Regions from separate parts of the Pseudomonas sp. HY13-MNA-CIBAN-0226 genome, predicted to be linked through region 2. Evidence: predicted binding sites of a transcription regulator. Region 2 holds the regulator's gene; the other holds the start of a gene.
What was found. The regulator sigma-54, encoded in region 2, starts transcription at its own class of promoters, with help from an activator protein. The targets are predictions, from matches to a motif close to ANTGGCATNNANNTTGCTNT.
Positions count from the first base shown of each region.

Region 1 (7,869 bases), on a different contig from region 2:
GGCGCACCAATATAGTGCGCAAGCAGGCTGAGGGTTAAAAGAACTTCAGGAAGGGATTTTTTTCCTCTTCGGGTTTGTCCTTGAGCGGGCACTCCGGGCGCTGGCCGAAGTCGGAAAGGGCGCAGGGTTTGACCTGGCGTTTCTGGGCAAGGGAAATTCGCAGCATGTGAAAGGGTTGATTGGCGGTGCGCTCTACTGTGCGGCCTTGCTGGTCGAGGATTTCAACGGACAGGTTGTGGCTGCCGCGGTCGACATTGGTCAGGGCAAAGACCGGGCTGAGGCCGGGTTCGGCGGTGGGTTTGCCGTCCAGCAGCAGGCGGTAGCGGTGACCCCGTTGCAGGCCGGGCTCGCTGGTCACACTGACGATCAGTTCACCGGCGCTGCTGCGCAGCGTGGCGTCAGGTTCGGGTACCAGCACCCTCAGCAGGTCGTAGCGATAAAGAGGGGGGGCTTCGGCTTGTGGTCTGGGGGTCGCCGGTTTGGCGCTGCCCGGATTGGCGGACATGCGATTACCCGGCGCCAGCGGTACGCGCTTGGCGTTGCCGGAGCCGGGCTGATCGGTGAAGACCCGATTGCCCTGGGCATCGACGTAGGTAAATATTTCGGCCGGCGCGGGCAGCGCAACCAGCAGCAGTCCGGCCAACAGCCACCCTTTCAAGGCTTGTGCACTCGCTGCACGGTGAAGGTCACGGTCGGGCTTTGCTGCACGACGTTGTCCCCGCTGATCACCTGTACCGCCAGGCTGTGGGTGCCACGATCGATGTTTACCAACTGCAGGACTGGCACGTTGCCAGGCTGGCCGTAGGGCTGTTCATCCAGCAGCAGCCGGAACAGATGCGGGCCCCGCAGGCGCGGCTTGATCAACACGTTCACGGTGAATGTGCCGTTGTTGGCGCGTAACGCTTCGCTGGTGGGCAGGTTGGTCAATTCCAGCACTTCGTATGCGCTACTCGGCTGTTCGTCAGTTACGGCGTCAACAGGCGGCGCAGCAGGTGCTTGTGATTCGACGCTGTTTAGCGGAGGTAGCTCGACCGGCTGCGCCACGACGCCATCGGGCGGTTGGTTGCTGTAGGCGGTGTTGCCGTTGGCGTCGGTGTACTTGTAGATCTGCGCTGCAGCGGGCAGGGCGATCAGCAGCAACAACAGTAAAAAAACACGACCCATAAAATCGACCAGAAGCGAAGGCGTTGGGGTGCAGCATAGGTCAGGGCTGGCGCTTGACCCAAGTCGTTAATATTTCGGTATGAAAAGCAGTAGCAAAGATCGCAGCCTTCGGCAGCTCCTACGCGCCTGTGGGCGCTGCCGAAGGCTGCGATCTTTTGATCTTGTACGCATAAAAAAAGCCTCCCGAAGGAGGCCTCTTTTTGTCACGCCGCGAGTGCTGGCGCTACCGGATCAGCAGCTGTAGTACAGCTCGTATTCCAGTGGGTGTACGAAGGTGCGGACCTTGATTTCTTCTTCGCTTTTCAGAGCGATGTAAGCGTCGATGAAGTCGTCGGAGAACACGCCGCCTTTGGTCAGGAACGCGCGACCTTTGTCCAGCTCTTCCAGGGCTTCTTTCAGGCTGCCGCAAACTTGTGGGATCTCTTTGGCCTCTTCAGGCGGCAGGTCGTACAGGTTTTTGTCAGCTGCGTCGCCAGGGTGGATCTTGTTCTGGATGCCGTCCAGGCCAGCCATCAACAGTGCAGCGAAGCCCAGGTACGGGTTGGCTGCTGGATCCGGGAAGCGGGCTTCGATACGGCGAGCGCGCGGGCTCGACACGTAAGGAATACGGATCGAAGCGGAACGGTTGCGAGCCGAGTAGGCCAGCATGACCGGTGCTTCGAAACCTGGGACCAGACGCTTGTAGGAGTTGGTCGACGGGTTGGTGAAGCCGTTCAGGGCCTTACCGTGCTTGATGATGCCGCCGATGAAGTACAGGGCGGTGTCGGACAGGCCGGCATAGCCTTCACCTGCGAAGGTGTTCTTGCCATCTTTGGCGATGGACAGGTGAACGTGCATACCCGAGCCGTTATCGCCGTACAGTGGCTTAGGCATGAAGGTCGCGGTGCGGCCGTAGGCGACAGCAACGTTGTGTACGCAGTACTTCAGGGTCTGAACTTCGTCAGCCTTGGCCACCAGGGTGTTGAACTTCACACCGATTTCGTTCTGGCCGGCAGTCGCCACTTCGTGGTGGTGAACTTCGATGGTCAGGCCCATTTCTTCCATGGCGTTGCACATGGAGGTACGGATTTCGTGGTCGTGGTCGAACGGTGGAACCGGGAAGTAGCCGCCTTTGATACCTGGACGGTGGCCATGGTTGCCGCCTTCGATGTCCTGGTCGGACATCCACGAACCTTGCTCGGAGTAAATCTTGAACATCGAGCCGGAGATGTCGGACTTGAACTTCACTTGGTCGAAGATGAAGAACTCTGGCTCCGGGCCAACGAATACGGTGTCGCCGATACCGGTCGACTTCAGGTATTCCTCGGCGCGGTGGGCGATGGCGCGCGGGTCGCGGTCATAGCCTTGCATGGTCGACGGGTCGATCACGTTGCAGACCAGGATCAGCGTTGGGTCTTCGGTGAACGGGTCGAGAACGGCCGTGCTGTCGTCTGGCAGCAGGATCATGTCGGAGGCTTCGATGCCTTTCCAGCCAGCGATGGAGGAACCGTCGAACATTTTGCCTTCTTCGAAGAAAGCTTCATCCAGCGCGTCGCGAGCCGGCATGGTCACGTGGTGCTGAGTGCCTTTGGTGTCTGTGAAGCGCAGATCAATCCACTTGACGTCATGATCTTTGATGAGTTGAACCGACTTCGACATAGTGTCCTCCGGGTGGCTTCGGGCTTTGGTAGTGGATGGCCCTTGGAATGTGGGTGATGCCGGCGCGAATACTCTGCCAAGGCAACCTGCCTCACAAGGGAGCAAATTGCATGCCAGTGCCCCAGCATGGGTTTTTCGCCCCAAATTCACGCTTATATAGATGTATGGCGTTCAGAAACGGCAAAACTCGCCCCGTTATGTGGCGCATAATCACACAAATGACCCGTTTTGGTGCGCGTCGAAGGTTCTGCATATTAACTGGTTAAACCTTGAGCAATTTCCGCTATAATCCGCGCCCCCCTTTTTCGGCTGGCCCAGCGCGCGCTGTTTTCATGAAACTAATCGTAAAAGTCTTCCCCGAGATCACCATCAAGAGCCGCCCGGTACGGATGCGTTTCATCCGCCAGTTGGCCAAGAACATCCGCACCGTGCTCCGCGACCTGGACCCGGCCGTGGTGGTGAACGGTGTGTGGGACAATCTCGAGCTGGAAACCCGCGTTAGCGAGCCCAAGGCCCTGAAGGAGATGACCGAGCGCCTGAGCTGCATGCCGGGCATTGCGCATTTCCTGCAGGTCGACGAGTACCCATTGGGTGACTTCGACGACATCGTTGCCAAGTGCAAGCTGCACTTCGGTGACGCCCTGGCCGGGAAGATTTTTTCGGTGCGCTGCAAGCGCGCCGGCAAGCATGAATTCAGTTCCATGGATGTCGAGAAATACGTCGGCAGCCAGCTGCGTCGTCAATGCGGCGCCGCCGGAATCTCGCTGAAAGAGCCGCAAATCGAAGTTCGTCTCGAAATTCGCGACAAACGGTTGTTCGTGATCCACAACCAGCACAACAGCATCGGCGGTTATCCGCTGGGTGCCCTGGAGCAGACGCTTGTGCTGATGTCCGGTGGCTTCGATTCAACGGTGGCCGCCTACCAGATCATGCGCCGCGGGCTGATGAGCCATTTCTGCTTCTTCAACCTGGGCGGGCGGGCCCATGAATTGGGGGTGATGGAGGTCGCGCACTTCATCTGGAAGAAGTACGGCAGCTCCCAACGCGTGTTATTTGTCAGTGTGCCGTTCGAGGAAGTACTGGGAGAAATTCTCGGGAAAGTCGATAACAGTCATATGGGCGTAGTTTTGAAGCGTATGATGTTGCGCGCTGCTTCCCGTATTGCCGATCGGCTGGAGATCGAGGCGCTGGTCACCGGTGAAGCGATTTCCCAGGTGTCGAGCCAGACGCTGCCGAACCTGTCCGTGATCGACTGCGTGACTGACAAGCTGGTCTTGCGACCGCTGATCGCCAGCCACAAGCAGGACATCATCGATCTGGCCAACGAAATCGGCACGGCCGATTTCGCCAAGCACATGCCGGAATATTGCGGGGTCATCTCGGTGAACCCCAAGACCCACGCCAAGCGTCCGCGCGTGGAGCACGAAGAGAAAGAATTCGACATGGCGGTTCTCGAGCGTGCGCTTGAGAACGCCAAGCTGGTACCGATCGATCGCGTGATCGACGAATTGGGCCAGGACTTGCAAATCGAAGAAGTCGGCGAAGCACTGGCAGGTCAGATCGTCATCGACATCCGTCATCCGGATGCCGCTGAAGACGAGCCGCTGGACCTCGCGGGCATTGAGGTACAAACGATGCCGTTTTATGCATTGAACGCTCGTTTCAAGGAACTGGACCCTACTCGCCAGTACCTGCTGTATTGCGACAAAGGCGTGATGAGTCGCCTGCATGCCCACCATTTGCTCAGTGAGGGGCATGCCAATGTGCGCGTTTATCGACCGAGCTAAGAGCCCGGGGCTGTTTGCCTGTGGCCTGCGTCACCGGCCCCCCGACTCTGCCGTCAAGCTGTAACGGCAAGGCCTGACTCTACTGTTAATCGCTGCCAAGACTTGTCAGCACACCGAATCCTCTGATCGAGATACACAAGTGATCGAAAATCTACGCAACATCGCCATCATTGCTCACGTTGACCATGGTAAAACCACCTTGGTAGACAAACTCTTGCGTCAATCCGGCACCCTGGAGCGCAACGAGCTCAACGACGAGCGCGTGATGGACTCCAACGACCAGGAGAAAGAGCGCGGTATTACCATTCTGGCGAAAAACACCGCCATCAACTGGAACGGCTACCACATCAACATCGTGGACACCCCGGGCCACGCCGACTTCGGCGGCGAAGTTGAACGCGTAATGTCGATGGTTGACTCCGTTCTGCTGCTGGTTGACGCTCAAGACGGCCCTATGCCGCAAACCCGTTTCGTGACCAAGAAGGCTTTCGAAGCCGGCCTGCGTCCGATCGTGGTCATCAACAAGGTTGACCGTCCAGGCGCACGTCCGGACTGGGTTCTGGACCAGATCTTCGACCTGTTCGACAACCTCGGTGCCACCGAAGAACAGCTGGACTTCAAAGTCGTCTACGCCTCGGCCCTGAACGGCATTGCCGGTCTGGATCACACCGACATGGCTGAAGACATGACTCCGCTGTACCAGTCGATCGTCGACAACGTACCAGCACCGCAAGTTGACCGTGACGGCCCGTTCCAGATGCAAATCTCGGCACTGGACTACAACAGCTTCCTGGGCATTATCGGCGTTGGCCGTATCGCTCGTGGTCGCGTCAAGCCGAACACCCAGGTTGTTGCGATCGACGCTGACGGCAAGCGCCGTAACGGCCGTATCCTGAAACTGATGGGTCACCACGGTCTGCACCGCGTTGACGTTGAAGAAGCAGCTGCCGGCGACATCGTCTGCATCAGCGGCTTCGAGTCGCTGTTCATCTCCGACACCCTGTGCGACCCACAGAACGTTGAAGCGATGAAGCCGCTGACCGTTGATGAACCAACCGTTTCGATGACCTTCCAGGTTAACGACTCGCCGTTCTGCGGCCGTGAAGGCAAGTTCGTCACCAGCCGTAACATCAAAGAACGTCTGGACAAGGAACTGCTCTACAACGTTGCCCTGCGCGTTGAAGAAGGCGACACCGCCGACAAGTTCAAGGTCTCCGGCCGTGGTGAGCTGCACTTGTCCGTACTGATCGAAACCATGCGTCGCGAAGGCTTCGAAATGGGTGTTGGTCGTCCGGAAGTGATCATCCGCATGGTTGACGGCGTGAAGCACGAACCGTACGAAAACGTGACCATCGACCTGCCGGAAGAATCGCAAGGTTCGATCATGGAGCAGATCGGTATCCGTAAAGGCGACCTGACCAACATGGTTCCGGATGGCAAGGGCCGTGTGCGCCTTGAGTACAACATCCCGGCACGTGGCCTGATCGGTTTCCGTAACGAGTTCCTGACCCTGACCTCCGGTGCAGGCATCCTGACCTCGATCTTCGACCGTTACGACGTGATGAAGTCCGGCGACATGTCCGGCCGTCAAAACGGCGTGCTGGTTTCGGTTGCTACCGGTAAGGCTCTGACTTACTCGCTGGAAACCCTGCAAGCTCGCGGCAAACTGTTCCTGGGTCACGGTGAAGACGTGTACGAAGGTCAAATCGTCGGCATCAACAGCCGCGACAACGACCTGGGCGTCAACCCAACCAAAGGCAAGAAGCTCGACAACATGCGTGCTTCGGGTAAAGACGAAACCATCGCTCTGGTTCCGCCTATCCGTTTCACCCTGGAACAAGCTCTGGAATTCGTTCAAGAAGACGAATTGTGCGAAGTCACTCCTAAGTCCATCCGTCTTCGTAAGAAGATCCTGGGCGAAAGCGAGCGTACCCGCGCTGCCAAGAAGTCCGGTAACTAAGTCATTTAGTTAGCAGACAAAAAATGCCCCCGATCGCGAGATCGGGGGCGTTTTTGTTTTGTCTGGAGAAAAAATCAAAAGATCGCAGCCTCGTTTCACTCGACAGCTCCTACAGGCGTACACATAACCCTGTAGGAGCTGTCGAGTGAAACGAGGCTGCGATCTTTTCGGCGTTAGAATTTCTCGAGGGTGCGACGGCTGCTACTGGTCTCGCGCACCACTTCCTTGGGCTTGTAAGCGCAATATCCCGGCCGCGGCCCGATCTTGGGGTGATTGCGGCAAGTATCCGGGCGCTTTTCATAAATAGTGCACAGACGGCTCTTACGATCCAGGTACAGGCAATCGTTGTTGCTCATGCGCTGGAGGGTGAAGATCTCGGTCTTCTGGCTGTAGCGCTCGACGATCCCTTCCTTCTGCAGACGCTTGGCAATGTTCTTCGCCGGCTCGCCGCGCTCGAATTCGTCGACGATGCCGATCCGGATCAGGTCCTTGATCTTGACCTCGACCGGCAGGGTGCAGCAGCTGGACACACAAGAGCCGCACATCGGTGCAGAATACTTGGCCCAGGTATCGAGGCGATCGATCTCCGCAGCGGCGATCAGGTTGGGTTTCATCATCGGTTGTTACCAGCGTGTGCATCAGGGCGCGCGATCATACCGGGACTGGTGGATTTTTGAACAACCTTTCGCCAGTTTTTTTCCAGCGCGGCTCATCGGCTTCGGTAATCCGGCACGGGCCCTGCATTCTTTCCGGCATACGACAAGGTAATGTCGACCTATCTCGCACTAACGGGAAAAACTGCCGAACCAGACTCTCCACGGCCTGTCAGACCGTCTAGGCTCAACTACTCCACGCTCGCTCGAGGTCTTATCGATGACTCAAGAACCACTTGTTCGCGAAGCAGAGGTGGCCGCATTCCGCGACGCCGTCTTGACCAAACTCACCTACGCGGTGGGCAAAGACCCGGATCACGCCTTCGACCACGACTGGTTCGAAGCCATTGCCTTGGCGGCGCGCGATCACATGGTCGAGCACTGGATGGATCACACCCGGCAGATCTACCGTAAAGGCCAGAAGCGTGTTTATTACCTCTCGCTGGAATTCCTCATCGGCCGTCTGCTCTATGACAGCCTGAGCAACCTCGGCCTGCTTGATGTTGCGCGCGAAGCGCTGACCGAGCTGGGTGTCGACCTTGAGCGTATCCGCCTGCTGGAGCCTGACGCGGCGCTGGGTAACGGCGGCCTCGGGCGCCTGGCCGCGTGCTTCATGGAAAGCATGTCGACGCTCGGCATCGCCGGCCATGGCTACGGAATTCGTTAC
Region 1 covers NZ_JBEOPS010000013.1:9,125-16,993, reverse strand. The annotation lists gene AAEZ05_RS15535 (hypothetical protein) at 1-1, shown strand, start outside; gene AAEZ05_RS15530 (DUF4124 domain-containing protein) at 35-658, opposite strand; gene AAEZ05_RS15525 (DUF4124 domain-containing protein) at 655-1,164, opposite strand; gene glnA (type I glutamate--ammonia ligase) at 1,396-2,802, opposite strand; gene thiI (tRNA uracil 4-sulfurtransferase ThiI) at 3,135-4,589, shown strand; gene typA (translational GTPase TypA) at 4,729-6,549, shown strand; gene AAEZ05_RS15505 (YkgJ family cysteine cluster protein) at 6,723-7,163, opposite strand; gene AAEZ05_RS15500 (glycogen/starch/alpha-glucan phosphorylase) at 7,423-7,869, shown strand, end outside.
Region 1: the regulator sigma-54 is predicted to act here: its motif matches at 2,901-2,920, upstream of glnA (type I glutamate--ammonia ligase).

Region 2 (7,869 bases):
CCCCGCAGAAAAAACTGGTGGTGGAAAGCAGCGGCAATCAGGACAGTCCGCTCATGAATGGCAACACGCCCATCCTTGGCCTGGACGTGTGGGAGCACGCCTACTACCTGCAGTACCAGAACCGTCGCCCGGAATACGTCAACGCGTTCTACAACGTAATCAATTGGCTTGAAGTGGCGGCGCGCTACAAGGCGGCCCAGGGTTGAATCTCCAATGAAAAACCACCAAGGCTGATTATGGGCACTGAAACGCTGGCGATCGGAAGTGGGCGGATGTTTCGTTACGCATTCGGATCGCTGTTATTGCTGGCGGGTATGTCCTTGCTGGTCGCCCAAGGGCTGGCGTGGCTGGATCTTGAACCGAAACTGCTGCGTGCATTGCAGGGTGGGGCGATCTGCGCACTGGGTACGGCGCTGGGCGCGGTGCCGGTGCTGGTGATTCGCCGCATGCCGCAAGCCGTCAGCGATACGCTGTTAGGTTTCGGCGCGGGGGTCATGTTGGCGGCGACGGCGTTTTCGCTGATCGTGCCTGGGATCTCCGCCGCGCAGAGCCTCGGGCTTAAGCCTTGGGTCGCCAGTGGCCTGATCAGCCTTGGTATCATGCTTGGCGCTTTGGGTTTGTATCTGGTGGACCGCAAGGTCTCCGGGGCCTGCCCGGAAATGCTGGCAGGCGCGCAGGAAGGGCCGGCGATTGCGCCGAGGATCTGGCTGTTCGTGTTTGCCATCATTGCCCACAACATTCCCGAAGGCATGGCGGTCGGCGTGTCAGCCGGGGGCGGCATGCCTGATGCCGATAGCCTGGCGATGGGTATTGCGCTGCAGGATGTGCCGGAAGGGCTGGTGATTGCGCTGGTGTTGGCGGGGGCGGGGATGTCGAGGGTCAGGGCATTCCTGATCGGTGCCGCTTCAGGGTTGGTCGAGCCGGTTTTTGCGCTGCTGTGTGCGTGGCTGGTGAGCTTGGCCGAACTGCTATTGCCGCTTGGGCTGGCACTGGCGGCCGGGGCCATGTTGCTGGTGGTTACGCACGAAGTGATCCCCGAGTCGCGACGTCACGGTCACGACAAGCTGGCGAGCCTGGGGTTGCTGATTGGGTTTTGCTTGATGATGGTGATGGATACGGCGCTGGCTTGAAAATCAAAAGATCGCACAGGGTTCGTGTACCCCTGCAGGCGCTGCCGCAGGCTGCGATCTTTTGATCTTGACCTTGTTCTTTACTCGCCTTCGTCGAAGTAGTTGTTGATCAACGCTACCAGCGCATCCAGCGCTTCGTCCGCCTCTTCGCCTTCGGTACTCAAATGGATCTTGGTGCCCTTGCCAGCCGCCAGCATCATCATTGCCATGATGCTCTTGCCGTCCACCGTGGTTTCCGGCGTTCGTCCTACCCTGATGGTGCAATCCTTGAACTTTCCTGCGACCCCGACAAATTTCGCCGACGCGCGGGCATGCAGGCCCAGCTTGTTGATGATTTCAATTTCCAGAGCAGGCATCGCGATGTGAATCCTTTAGCTGAGGTCGCGGTGGCGGACCTGGACGTTCTTCAGGGATTGTTGCAGAACCTGGCCCAGACGTTCGGTCAGGTAGACGGAGCGGTGATGCCCGCCGGTGCAGCCAATGGCTATGGTGACATACGCGCGGTTGCTGGCAGCAAAGCGTGGAAGCCATTTGAGCAGGTAGGTGGAGATGTCCTGGAACATTTCCTCGACGTCCGGTTGCGCGGCCAGGTAGTCGGCTACCGGTTGATCGAGCCCGGATTGCTCGCGCAACTCTGGTTTCCAATAAGGGTTGGGCAGGCAGCGCACGTCGAACACCAGGTCGGCATCCACAGGCATGCCCCGCTTGAAGCCGAAAGACTCCACCAGGAACGCGGTGCCAGGCTCAGGCTGGTTCAACAGCCGCAGCTTGATGGTATCGCGCAACTGGTACAGGTTCAGGTTGGTGGTGTTGACCTTGAGGTCAGCCAGGTCGGCAATCGGACCCAGCAGATTGGACTCGTCCTGAATTGCCTCGGCGAGCGAGCGATTGGCATTGCTCAGCGGATGGCGGCGACGGGTTTCGGAAAACCGCTTGAGCAGGGTTTCTTCGTCGGCGTCCAGGTACAGCACGTCACACTTGATGTGACGGCTGCGCACTTCCTCCAGCAATTCCGGAAAACGGGACAGGTGGCTTGGCAGGTTGCGCGCGTCAATCGACACGGCCACCAGCGGTTGCGCGAGCTCGGTGTGGATCAGTGCTCGTTCGGCCAGCTCGGGCAAAAGCCCGGCGGGCAAGTTGTCGATGCAGTAGTACCCGCTGTCTTCAAGGACATCGAGCGCGGTACTTTTACCTGAGCCGGAGCGGCCGCTGACAATGATCAAGCGCATGATTAATGACCGTTCTGCTCGTCCAGGACAACCTGGTACAAGGCTTCATTGCTCGGGGCGCTGCGCAATTTTTCGCGCACTTCCTTGCGATCAAGCATGCTGGCAATCTGGCGCAAAAGCTCCAGGTGCGCATCGGTGGCGGCTTCCGGGACCAGCAACACGAACAGCAGGTCAACCGGAGCACCGTCGATGGCGTCGAAATCAATAGGGGCGTCGAGGTGCATCAGGGCGCTGACCGGCGAGGTACAGCCCTTGAGGCGACAGTGGGGGATGGCGATGCCGTTGCCAAAACCGGTCGAGCCGAGTTTTTCACGGGCGATCAGGGCCTCAAAGACATCTTGCATCTCCATATCCGGCACTTCGCGATGGATTAGGTTGGCAATTTGTTCGAGGGCTTTCTTTTTACTGCCGCCCGGCACGTTCACGAGGGAACGGCCGGGGGTCAGGATGCTTTCAAGTCGGATCATGAGTTGGGAGTGTTAACGACCGGTTGCGCCCTGGAGGAGGCTCTGGGTCTTTTCCTTATGCTTTTTGAGTTGGCGATCCAGCTTGTCGGTCAGCAGGTCGATGGCGGCATACATGTCCGTATGCTCGGCATTGGCGACCACTTCTCCGCCGGGGATATGCAGCGTGGCTTCGATTTTCTGCAGCAGCTTCTCGACGGTCATCGTGACTTGCACGTTGGTTATCTTGTCGAAATGCCTTTCCAATCGGGCGAGTTTTTCGCCGATGTAGGTGCGCAGGGGTTCGGTCACTTCCAGTTGGTGTCCACTGATGTTGACTTGCATACAGCTTCTCCTTCGTTGCCAGTGCATAAAGCGGTAGACCCGATGGTCTACCACTGGAACGCTGTGGCGTGGCTTTACATCAACCGCTTGCGTTCGCTCGAAGGCGCGATCCCAAGGGATTCGCGGTACTTGGCGACGGTGCGGCGAGCCACCTGAATGCCTTGTGCCTCCAGTAAACCAGCGATCTTGCTGTCACTCAACGGCTTTTTCTGATTTTCCGCTGCAACCAGTTTTTTGATGATCGCGCGGATCGCCGTGGACGAGCATTCACCGCCTTCCGAGGTGCTGACGTGACTTGAGAAAAAGTATTTCAGTTCATAAATACCCCGTGGGGTATGCATGAATTTTTGCGTGGTCACCCGGGAAATCGTCGATTCGTGCATGCCGACGGCTTCGGCGATGTCATGCAGTACCAGCGGCTTCATGGCTTCGTCGCCGTACTCCAGAAAACCCCGTTGATGCTCGACGATCTGGGTGGCAACTTTCATCAGGGTTTCGTTGCGGCTCTGCAGGCTCTTGATGAACCAGCGGGCTTCCTGCAACTGATTGCGCATGAAGGTGTTGTCCGCGCTGGTGTCAGCGCGACGCACAAACCCGGCGTACTGGGCGTTGACCCGCAATTTGGGCACCGACTCCTGGTTGAGTTCCACCAGCCAGCGCTCGTTGTCCTTGCGCACGATCACGTCCGGGACCACGTATTCGGCCTCGCTGGACTCGATCTGCGAGCCGGGTCGCGGGTTGAGGCTCTGCACCAGTTCGATCACCTGGCGCAGTTCATCTTCCTTGAGCTTCATGCGGCGCATCAGCTGGCTGTAGTCGCGGCTGCCCAGCAGGTCGATGTAGTCCGTGACCAGGCGCTTGGCTTCTGCGAGCCAGAGGGTCTTGGCGGGCAACTGGCGCAATTGCAGCAACAGGCATTCGCCGAGGTTTCGGGCAGCGATACCGGCCGGTTCGAATTGCTGGATGCGGTGCAGGACGGCTTCGATTTCGTCCAGCTCGATGTCCAGTTCCGGGTCGAAGGCTTCGAGAATTTCCTCGAGGGTTTCGTCCAGGTAGCCCTGATTGTTGATGCAGTCGATCAGGGTGACGGCGATCAGGCGGTCAGTGTCGGACATCGGGGCGAGGTTGAGCTGCCACAGCAGGTGGCTTTGCAGGCTTTCACCGGCCGACGTGCGGGTGGTGAAGTCCCACTCGTCATCATCGTTGCTGGGCAGGCTGCTGGCGCTGGTCTGGTAGACGTCTTCCCATGCAGTATCGACCGGCAGCTCGTTGGGAATGCGCTCGTTCCAGTCGCCTTCCTCAAGGTTGTCGACCGTTGGCGCGGTCTCCTGATAGGAGGGCTCCGAAACATCGGCGTTGGGCTGCTGCTCGGCTTTGTCGGCCAAGGGATCGGCGTTGTCGAAGTCGTCGCCGTCTTCCTGGCGTTCGAGCATCGGGTTGGACTCCAGCGCCTCCTGGATTTCCTGCTGCAGGTCCAGGGTCGACAATTGGAGCAGGCGGATGGCCTGTTGCAGCTGAGGTGTCATCGTCAGCTGCTGGCCCATTCTCAAGACTAGCGATGGTTTCATGGCAGGGGCTTAAACCTTATTCGCCGGCGCGCATGCGCCATCCACTACAGGGCGCCGAAGCGCCAAACGTAAGCAAATTATATGCCCGATTTTGCAGTGTTTGCCTAGAGCGCTGTAACAATAAAAAAGTATTGATTTTTCAAAGTGACAAGCGCTCGCGCGACTGGGCAGGCACCTCAGCGCTCGCGCGACTGGGCAGGCACCTCAGCGCTTACAGGCGGAACTCATGGCCCAGATACACTTCCTTGACCAGGTCGTTGGCCAGGATGGTCGCGGAGTCGCCCTCGGCAATCAGCTGGCCATCGTTGACGATGTAGGCTGTTTCGCAGATATCCAGGGTTTCGCGGACGTTGTGGTCGGTGATGAGTACACCAATGCCCTTGGCCTTCAGGTGATGGATAATCTGCTTGATATCGCCAACCGAGATCGGGTCCACGCCGGCGAAAGGTTCATCGAGGAGGATGAACTTCGGGTTGGTGGCCAGCGCCCGGGCAATTTCCACACGGCGTCGCTCGCCGCCCGACAGGCTCATGCCGAGGTTGTCGCGGATGTGGCTGATGTGGAATTCCTGCAGCAGGCTCTCCAGCTCCTTGCGGCGCCCGGCCTTGTCGAGTTCCTTGCGGGTCTCGAGGATGGCCATGATGTTATCGGCCACCGACAGTTTGCGGAAGATCGACGCTTCTTGCGGAAGATAGCCAATACCTGCCTTGGCGCGGCCGTGCATGGGCTGGTGACTGACATCCAGGTCGTCGATCAGCACGCGGCCCTGATCAGCCTGCACCAGGCCGACGATCATGTAGAAGCAAGTGGTCTTGCCGGCGCCGTTGGGGCCAAGAAGCCCGACGATCTGACCGCTGTCGATGGACAGGCTGACGTCACGCACGACCTGGCGGCTCTTGTAACTCTTGGCCAGATGCTGAGCTTTCAGAGTTGCCATTACTGGGCCTTCTGCTCGTCGGTTTTCTTTTTAGGCTGGATAACCATGTCGATTCGCGGGCGCGACTCGGTCACCTTGTTGCCCGTGGCGCGACCGGCGCTTGCCAGCTTCTTCACGGTGTCGTAGACGATTTTCTCGCCCTGGGTGACGTTGTTGTCCTTGTCGATGACCTTGGCTCGATCGATCAGCACGACGCGGTTCTGCGAGGCGTGATACTGGATCGTGACGCCATAGCCCTGGACAGGCTTGGCGTCGCCCTGGGTCTGCAATTGCTCGAAGTAAGCCAGGTTGCCCACGGAAGTCACCACGTCGATGTCGCCTGCCGGGGTGCGAGTGATGGTCACGGTGTTACCGGTCACCTTCATGGAGCCCTGGGTGATGATGACGTCGCCTTTGTAGGTGGCGATGCCGTTCTTGTCGTCCAGTTGGGCGTCGTCGGCCTGAATGCGGATAGGCTGCTCTTGATCGTTCGGCAGAGCCCAGGCGCTCACGCTTCCCAGTGCTGCGCCCAGGCTGAGCAAAATAGGGAGGGTTTTAACGAGCCTCATACTGTCCTCTTACGTTCGATAGCAGGTGTATCCTGCTTTCTTTCAAATACGCTTTCATTCCCGTGCCAGTCGACACGCCACCGGCGCCGTCGATTCTAACGGGTTGCTCCGTCTGCGCATATTGCTGCTTCGGGAACACGGTCATACGGGTGGTGGTAATCAGCGTCTTGCGGTTTTTCTCGTCGAAACGTGTGATACGCACCGAGTCGATCAGTTCCACTTCCGTACCATCCGGATTCACTTCACCGCGTTCGCTCTGTACATGCCAGGGAAACTCGGTGCCGCGGAACATGTTCAGGTCCGGGTTGGTCAGCAGCGTCACTTCAGTGGCTTTAAGGTGTTCGACCTTGTCCGACGTCATCTCGTACTGCAGCTTGCCATCGGGCAGGAACTGCACGCTGTGGGCGTTCAGGGCGTAATAGTCGATCGCCGTCTCATCGACGGCCACGGTCGGCTTGTCGAGAAAGCGTTCAGGGCTGATGTTCCAGTAGCCGACCGCAGCAAAAATCGCGGCGATGCAACCGAACAGCAGTATGTTGCGAAACTTTTTGCTCAGCATAGTTGGCTCACAGGTACGCGGCGTTTGCCGCATCGAGGCGGCCCTGGGCGCGCAGGATCAATTCGCAGAACTCGCGGGCAGCACCTTCGCCTCCGCGGGCCTGGGTGATGCCGTCGGCATGTTCACGCACGAAGCTGGCCGCATTGGCCACCGCCATGCCCAGGCCAACGCGGCGTATCACCGGCAGGTCAGGCAAGTCGTCGCCGAGGTAGGCGACTTGCTCATAGCTTAGGCCTAGTTCGCCAAGAAGTTCGTCCAGCACCACCAGTTTGTCTTCGCGCCCCTGGTACAGATGGGGAATGCCGAGGTTTTTCGCCCGACGCTCAACCACCGGGGTCTTGCGACCGCTGATGATAGCGGTCTGAACGCCGGCTGCCATCAACATCTTGATGCCTTGGCCGTCGAGGGTGTTAAAAGTCTTGAATTCACTGCCGTCTTCGAGAAAGTACAGGCGCCCATCAGTGAGCACTCCGTCGACATCAAAGATTGCCAGCTTGATATTCTTGCCACGTTGCAGCAGATCGTTGCTCATTACATGACTCCTGCGCGCAGCAGGTCGGAGAGGTTGAAGGCGCCGATCGGGCGATCCTCATCGTCCACCACTACGAGAGCGTTAATTCGGTTGTCTTCCATGATCTTCAAGGCTTCGGCGGCGAGCATCTCAGCCCGCGCGGTCTTGCCGTGAAGGGTCATGACCTGGTCGATGGTGGCGTGATGAATGTCGATGGCGCGGTCCAGGGTGCGGCGCAAGTCACCGTCGGTGAAGATCCCGGCGAGTTTGCCGTCGGCCTCCAGTATCGCGGTCATGCCCAGGCCCTTGCGAGTCATTTCCATCAGCGCGTCCTTGAGCAGGGTGCCACGCTGGACCCGGGGCAGGGCGTCGCCGGCATGCATGACGTTCTCGACCTTGAGCAGCAGGCGACGACCAAGTGCACCACCCGGGTGGGAAAAAGCGAAATCTTCCGCCGTGAAGCCACGCGCTTCCAGCAGCGCGACGGCCAGTGCGTCGCCCATGACCAGTGCCGCAGTGGTGGAAGAGGTGGGCGCCAGGTTCAGCGGGCAGGCTTCATGCTCGACTTGCACGTCGAGATTGACTTCGGCGGCCTTGGC
Region 2 covers NZ_JBEOPS010000006.1:93,429-101,297, reverse strand. The annotation lists gene AAEZ05_RS08480 (superoxide dismutase) at 1-206, shown strand, start outside; gene AAEZ05_RS08475 (ZIP family metal transporter) at 237-1,130, shown strand; gene AAEZ05_RS08470 (HPr family phosphocarrier protein) at 1,211-1,486, opposite strand; gene rapZ (RNase adapter RapZ) at 1,502-2,359, opposite strand; gene ptsN (PTS IIA-like nitrogen regulatory protein PtsN) at 2,362-2,826, opposite strand; gene hpf (ribosome hibernation-promoting factor, HPF/YfiA family) at 2,839-3,147, opposite strand; gene AAEZ05_RS08450 (RNA polymerase factor sigma-54) at 3,222-4,715, opposite strand; gene lptB (LPS export ABC transporter ATP-binding protein) at 4,927-5,652, opposite strand; gene lptA (lipopolysaccharide transport periplasmic protein LptA) at 5,652-6,200, opposite strand; gene lptC (LPS export ABC transporter periplasmic protein LptC) at 6,187-6,759, opposite strand; gene AAEZ05_RS08430 (KdsC family phosphatase) at 6,767-7,291, opposite strand; gene AAEZ05_RS08425 (KpsF/GutQ family sugar-phosphate isomerase) at 7,291-7,869, opposite strand, start outside.